One region of the Stenotrophomonas sp. YJH_SMC_40 genome, then DNA from elsewhere that is predicted to be linked to it. Evidence: predicted binding sites of a transcription regulator. Region 1 holds the regulator's gene; the other holds the start of a gene.
What was found. The regulator FliA, encoded in region 1, starts transcription of late flagellar genes. The targets are predictions, from matches to a motif close to TAAAGTTTNNCNNNCNNNGGCCGATAA.
Positions count from the first base shown of each region.

Region 1 (3,613 bases):
GCGGCCGCAGCGACCGGCGCGGCAGTGCCACCGTTCATGTCGAACTGCGCGATCAGGTCCGGCGGCGCATAGCCTGGCTCGGTGCCGGAGGACACGGCGTCCAGCATCGACTGCAGGTAGTCCAGCGATTGCTGGGCGGCGTCGAAGTGGTGGGCCTGCAGCACCGCCTGCCCGGCACGCGCGATGCCCAGGGCCTCTTCAGCGGCGTGGCACAGTTCGACCATCGCGGTGACGCCAAGGAAGCCGGCACCGCCCTTGAGCGTGTGGTATCCACGGAACACCGCGTTGAGCTGCTCGGTGTCCTGCGGTGCCTGCTCCAGCGACACCAGCTGTTCGCCCAGGCGATCCAGGATTTCCTGTGCCTCGATGATGAAATCGGCAGTGATGTCGTCGGATACCGCGCTCATGCTTACAGCCCCAGATCCGACAACAGGTCGTCGGCGTCGTTCTGCGAGACCGCGTGGCGGTCCAGTCCCTTCAGTGCCGGCCCGGCCAGTTCCGGGTCGGTGCGATGCTGTTCCGGCGGCAGGCCGAGTGCGCCGAAGCCCTCGTGCACGCGGCGGACGATGCCGACCACGCGACGGATGATCTGCCCGGTCAGGTCCTGGTAGCTCTGGGTCAGGGCGATCTCGGTCAGGTTGTGGCGGATGCGCTCGAGCTGCGCGTCCTGGCCCGGCTGCAGGCCTTCAGCACGCAACTGTTCGGTCAGGCTGCGGCATTCCTCGGCCAGGTCCAGGGTGCGGTGCGTGGCCTGTTCGGTCATGGCCACCACGTGGTCCAGGCGTGCGCAGGCGTCGTCCAGCTCACCGGCCTCGCTGGGCACGGTCGGCAGCTCACCCAGTGCCTGCCCCAGCTCGCGGGCCAGCCGCGAGAGGCCGCTCATCATCGGCTGCGTACGCAGCGCGACCAGTCCGTCGATGCGCTGCCGCCAGGCGGCCTCGTCACCGGACTCGAGTGCGTCCAGGGCTTCCTGCAGGCGCAGGGCGAGGGCGCTCTTGTCGACCGTGGTATCCATCAGGCGCTGGCCGCCAGGCGTTCGAAGATCTTGCCGAGCTTCTCTTCCAGCGTCTGCGCAGTGAACGGCTTGATGATGTAGCCGTTCACGCCGTTCTGGGCGGCTTCGATGATCTGTTCGCGCTTGGCTTCGGCGGTGACCATCAGCACTGGCAGGGTCTTCAGCTTGGCATCGGCACGGATCGCCTTCAGCAGCTCGATGCCGGTCATCACCGGCATGTTCCAGTCGGTGACCACGAAATCGAACGGCTGGCTCTGCAGCAGCGACAGCGCGGCATGCCCGTCCTCGGCTTCGGCGGTATTGGTGAAGCCCAGATCGCCCAGCAGGTTCTTGACGATCCGACGCATGGTCGAGAAGTCATCGACGATCAGGATGCGCATGTTCTTGTTCAAAGCAGAGTTCCTTTGTTGTTCATTCCGGGCGGCCGGGGGCAGCCGCCTCGGGCATGTTCATTCTTCCAGGCCGGCGTCCGCCGCCTCGAAAATCTTGAGCCGGCCACGCAGGCGCAGCACCGCCTGGCCGTGGATCTGGCAGACCCGCGACTCGCTCACGCCGAGCACCGCGCCGATCTCCTTCAGGTTCAGTTCCTGCTCGTAGTAGAGCGAGAGCACCAGCTGTTCGCGCTCGGGCAGGTGGCCGATGGCCTTGCCCAGCTCACGGCCGAATTCACCACGCTCCAGCACCTGCTGCGGGGTCGGGCCGCCCTGGGCGACGGTGTCCAGCTCGCCCTGGTCCTCGATGCGCGACTCCAGGCTCAGCACCTGGCCACGTGCGGCGTCCTCCATCAACCGCAGGTATTCGGGCAGCGGCATCTCCATCGCGGCGGCCACCTCGGTGGCGCTGGCGGCGCGGCCGCTGCTCTGTTCTAGGCGGCGGATGGTGGCGGCGGCATCGCGGGCACGGCGGTGCACCGAGCGCGGCACCCAGTCGCCACGGCGGATCTCGTCGATCATCGAACCGCGGATGCGGATCGAGGCATAGGTCTCGAACGAGGCGCCCTGGTCGGCGTCGTAGCTGCGCGACGCTTCGATCAGGCCCATCATGCCGGCCTGGATCAGGTCGTCCACTTCAACGCTGGCCGGCAACCGCGCGGCCAGGTGGTGGGCGATGCGCCGCACCAGGTCCGAATGCTGGGCGATGACCTCGTTGGCCGCCGAGCGCTGGACTTCCCTGTACTGGGCTGCGCCTTTCATGCGGCCACCCCGCGCTGCTTGAGGATGCGCTCGAGGAAGAACTCGACGCCGCCACGCGGTTCGGTCGGCGCCTGCCAGCGTGCGGTGCGACGCGCGATCTCGGTGATCGCCAGCGCGGCCGGGCTGGACGGGTAGGCCTTCACCACCGGCTGCTGGCGCTGCACCGACAGGCGCAGCCAGTCGTCCTGCGGCACGCAGCCCAGGTAGTTCAGCGAGACATCGGCGAGGAACTTCTCGCAGACGCGGGTCAGCTTTTCGTACAGCACGCGGCCCTCGTTGGGGTCGCGCACCATGTTGGCCACTACCTGGATGCGGTCCACGCCGCGTTCGCGCGACAGCACCTTGATCAGCGCGTAGGCGTCGGTGATCGAGGCCGGCTCGTCACAGACCACCACCACGGTGTCCTGCGCGGCCTGGCAGAAGGTCAGCACGCCGTCGGTGATGCCGGCGGCGGTGTCCACCACCATGATGTCCAGTTCGCGTTCCAGCTCGGAGAACACGTTGACCAGGCCGACGTGCTCGGCCGGGGCCAGCTCGGCCATGTGCCGGCGGCCGGACGCGGCCGGCACCACCAGCACGCCGTTCGGGCCTTCGACGATGACGTCGTCCAGCGAGCAGCGGCCGGCGACCAGGTCGGCCAGCGTGAAGGTCGGGTTCAGCCCCAGGATCACGTCGATGTTGGCCAGGCCCAGGTCGGCGTCCAGCAGCAGCGTGCGCTTGCCCATGCCGGCCAGTGCCACCGCCAGGTTGGCGGACACATTCGTCTTGCCCACGCCGCCCTTGCCGCCAGTGACGGCAATGGTGCGCACAGGGCCGAGCGGCTCGCTGCGGGTGGCCGACAGCGGGAAGGTCTTGGTCAGCTTGGCGTACTCACGCGACGGCATGGTTCAACTCCGGGTTGCAGGGCATATCGGCCGCGCGGCGCAAATCTTCAAGGCGAAGTACGAGATTGGCCGCACTGGCCCGGTGCAGGTCCTCCGGAACGTCCTGGCCATCGGTCACCCAGGTGATCGGCAGGGCGTGGTCCACGGCCACTGACAGGGCGTTGCCGAAGCGGCCGGTCTCGTCCAGCTTGCTCAGCACCAGGCCCTGCAGGTTGGCGGCGCCGAAGCGGCGGACCACCTCGTCCATGTCGCCGAAGCTGGTGTTGGCCGGCAGCACCAGCAGGGTGCGTACCTGGCGGGCGGCGCGCAGCCACTGCAGCTGCGCGGCCAGCGCGCGGTCGCGCGGGCCCAGGCCGGCGGTGTCGATCAGCACCAGCTTGTAGTCCTTCAGGCGCTCCAGCAGCTGGTCCAGGTCGGTGCCGCTGTTGGCCTCGTGCACCGCGATGCCGAGCTGGCGGCCGTAGCCGTACAGCTGCTCGCGGGCGCCGATGCGGGTGGTGTCGGTGGTGACCAGGGCCACG
Region 1 is NZ_JCAFRX010000014.1:10,491-14,103, forward strand. Features, by position in the region: gene AC5P6X_RS20030 (chemotaxis protein CheA) at 1-407, opposite strand, end outside; gene AC5P6X_RS20035 (protein phosphatase CheZ) at 410-1,015, opposite strand; gene cheY (chemotaxis response regulator CheY) at 1,015-1,407, opposite strand; gene AC5P6X_RS20045 (RNA polymerase sigma factor FliA) at 1,465-2,208, opposite strand; gene AC5P6X_RS20050 (MinD/ParA family ATP-binding protein) at 2,205-3,092, opposite strand; gene flhF (flagellar biosynthesis GTPase FlhF) at 3,079-3,613, opposite strand, start outside.

Region 2 (3,613 bases), on a different contig from region 1:
TGCAGATCGGCGAGTGCGTGCGCATAGTTGACCCGCTGATGGCCGAGACCGTGCTGCGCCTGGTACAGGAAGCGCTGACCAATGCCGCCCGGCATGGCAACGCAGACACCGTATGGCTGACGATCAACGAGGAGGATTCCCGGTTGCGTATCGACATCCGTGACGACGGCCAGCGCGCCGAACGTATCCGCGAGGGCAACGGCATCGCCGGCATGCGTGAGCGCCTGGCCGCAGTGCGTGGCCAGTTGGAACTGGCCCGCACCGCACAGGGCGGCATGCACCTGACCGCCTGGGTGCCGGCATGAACGGCAGCGCGATCCGTGTTGCCCTGGCCGACGACCAGGCGCTGGTCCGCGCCGGGCTGCGTGCGTTGTTGCAGGGGTTGGGCGTGGACGTGGCGCTGGAGGCCGAGGAGGGCCAGGCGTTGCTGGACGCGCTGTCCACCCAGCGCGTGGATGTTGTGCTCAGTGACATCCGCATGCCCGGGATGGACGGCATCGAGGCAGTGCGCCAGCTGCGCGCGCGCGGCGATGCCACGCCGTGGCTGCTGCTGACGACCTTTGATGAAAGTGACCTGCTGCTGCGCGCCAGCGAGGCCGGCGCACAGGGCTTCCTGCTCAAGGACGCCGCACCCGCAGACCTGCGCGAGGCGATCGAGCGCGTCGCCGTTGGCGAAACCCTGCTGCTGCCGGTCAGCACCGAGCCGGTACGCGCCCGCTACCGCTTCCACGATGAAGCACCGCCCACCGATACCTTCGGGGAACGCGAGGTGGCGATCCTGCGCTTGCTGGCCGGTGGCTACAGCAACAAGGAGATCGCGCGCAGCCTGTTCCTGGCCGAGGGCACGGTGAAGAACTACGTGTCCGCCATACTCGACAAGCTGGGCACCCGCGATCGCACCCGTGCGGTGCTGAAGGCGATTACCCTGCGCATCATCTGAGTGGACCGAGCAAGGAGTGCCAGTGAACCCGATCCTGCATGTGGAAATCCCGGCCAGTGACCTGGACCGTGCCATCACGTTCTACCAGCGGTGGCTGCAGGTCGCGGTGGACGAACCTGTCGTGCTGCACGACTGCCGGATGGCCTACCTGCCGTTCTCCGATGAGGCCGCCGGTGCCAGCATTGCGCTGGTGCTCGGCGCGGACTACCGGCCTTCCGAACAGGGGGCGCGCGTCTACATCGGCGTCGATGACCTGGATGCGAGCCTGGAGCGAGCACTGCAAGCGGGCGCCGAGCTGTGCTTCGGACCCGCCGACGCGGGCGACTGGCGCGTGGCCGAGATCCGCGACAGCGAAGGCAACCGCATTGCGCTGCAGGCGCGCGCAGCTCTGTAGAGCCGAGACCACGCTCGGCTGCTGTTGGCCCAGCCGCTCCAGCTCAGCCGAGCATGGGCTCGGCCCTACAAGGTCGCGGCGCGCGAGCGCTGCAGCCAGTCATTGATGGCCGGGTCCAGTCGCGGGTCGTCCGGTAGCTGCATGCCGAAGCGCTGTTGCAGCACGGCACGCACATCACCCACATCATGCAGCGGGCGCTTGTCCGGTGCCTGCCCGGGGCGATACTCGGTGTAGTTGCCGCTGCCGATGGTGCGGCGCCAGTCCGGCCCGGTCAGCGACGCGCGCAGCTGCCCGGGGAAACTGGAGTCGGGATGGGTGCACACGTACCAGTTGCCCACCACGTTGTCGATCGGTGCCGGCGCCTGCAGGTCGAACCGATACATCGCCCGCCAACCATCGTTGGACTCGGCCGACAGTACGAAATCACCCTCGTCGTGCAGGCGCTGCAGCAGATAGCGTTCGTGCGGCGTGGCCTGCGGCTGCGGATCATGCAGGCGCAGCGGCACGGTCGGGGTCAGGCTGCCGAAACCGGCATCCACCAGCCAGTCGTCGCTGTCTACGTTCACGCGCAGCAGCAGGTGGGTACGCGCGGTCAGTTCGCCGTCCTGGGCGGCCAGCAGTACCCGCGCGCTCAATGGCTGCGCATCGAAGCCCAATGCCTGCAGCAGCGCCAGCAACCCGCCATTGAGTTCGAAGCAGTAACCACCGCGGCGCTCGTCGAGCAGCTTGCGCTGCACGCTGTCCAGGTCGATCGGCACCGCATCGCGCAGCAGGCAGCTGAGGGTCTCGAAGGGCATCAGTGCGTTGTGGCGCTGCTGCAGCAGGGTCAGGCCGGCCAGGGTCCGCGGTGGCGGTGCATCCAGCTGCAGGCGCTGCAGGTAGCGGGGTACATCGAGCGTCGTCATGGAGACACCGGGCGGGGGAGGGATGTCCACTGTGCTCCCCCAACCGGGGTTGAGGTCAAGCGCGGCGGCCGTGTCATGCCTCCGTCGCCTGCACCCGGTACAAAGGCCGCGTCCACCAGCGATGGGGGGACGCAGACGAAGAAAGCGCTAAAGTTGTCCTGAGTCAGGCCGATACAGGTGCGTCTTTCCGCCTGGAGTCTGTCATGTCGGCCGTTGTTCCCCACCTCCGGTCCCTGCGCACGCGCCTTGCTGCGTTGCACTCGGCGTCCCCCGGGCTGCTGCGCTGGCTGCAGCCACATCGGCTCAGCGTGGCCAACAAGCTCAAGGCCACACTGTGGATCTGCGGCCTGGGCCTGGTGGCGATCGCTGCTGTCTACGCCTGGACTGGCCATGCCAACGCACTGGCTGCGCGCAGCCAGGCCAGCTACCAGCGCGGCAGCGATCTGGCTGCCAGCCTGTCCACGCGGGTAGCCGAAGCGCGTCGCCTGCAGACCCAGTATGCGCGCAGTTTCGATGATGCCGACCGCGCGCAGCTGTTGGCCACGCAGAAGGCGTTGCAGACCGATCTGCAGGCGCTGCGCGCGATGCCGATGGATGCTGGCCGGCGCAAGGCCCTGCAGGCGCTGACCGAAGCCGCCGACGCGTTCTCGCAGGGTGTGGCCGCCCTGTTCGAACGGGTCGACGAGATGGGCCGTGGTGATGCCGGCCTCGCTGCGCAGCTGCAGCAGGCCGCCGACACCCTGCAGGCGCAGGTGGATGTGCAGCAGCGGCCCGCGCTGGCGCTGTCCCTGCAGAAGATGCGAAGGCAGGAGGCACTGCTGCTGCTCGACGGTGATTCCACCCACGCCGACCGCGCCAGCGAGGAGAAGCTGCCGTTCGACCTCGCGCTGGCGGGCCTGCCTGCGGATGTGCAGGACACCCTGCGCACCGGGATGGAGGCGTATCAGGCCGCACTGCTGGGGTATACCGCTGCCCGCGTCGGCCTGGATGTGGAAGCGCAGTCGCTGCTGGATACCGCCACGGGCGTAGCGCCGGCGTTGGCCGCATTCCAGCAGGCACAGGTGGCGGCGCTGGCCAGGGCGCAGGCACGCCAGCAGGCCGGCGCGCGCACCATGAGCGTGGTGTTCGCACTGACCCTGCTGCTGGTGGCCGGCGTGCTGATCACCAGCCTGGTGCTGGTGCTGCGTGCGGTGCGCCAGCCTATCCAGGACACCCTGCGTTTCGCCAGCGACATCGCCGACGACCGCCTCGACACCACTCTGCGCGTCTACAACGCCAACGATGAAATCGGCCAGCTGGCCCAGCGCCTGGTCGACATGCAGCAGCGCCTGCGCGCGCGCATCGAGACCGAGCGTGCGGTGGCCCGCGGCAACA
Region 2 is NZ_JCAFRX010000002.1:190,362-193,974, forward strand. Features, by position in the region: gene AC5P6X_RS03870 (sensor histidine kinase) at 1-305, shown strand, start outside; gene AC5P6X_RS03875 (response regulator transcription factor) at 302-940, shown strand; gene AC5P6X_RS03880 (VOC family protein) at 963-1,334, shown strand; gene AC5P6X_RS03885 (arylamine N-acetyltransferase family protein) at 1,400-2,239, opposite strand; gene AC5P6X_RS03890 (methyl-accepting chemotaxis protein) at 2,443-3,613, shown strand, end outside.
Region 2: the regulator FliA is predicted to act here: its motif matches at 2,388-2,414, upstream of AC5P6X_RS03890 (methyl-accepting chemotaxis protein).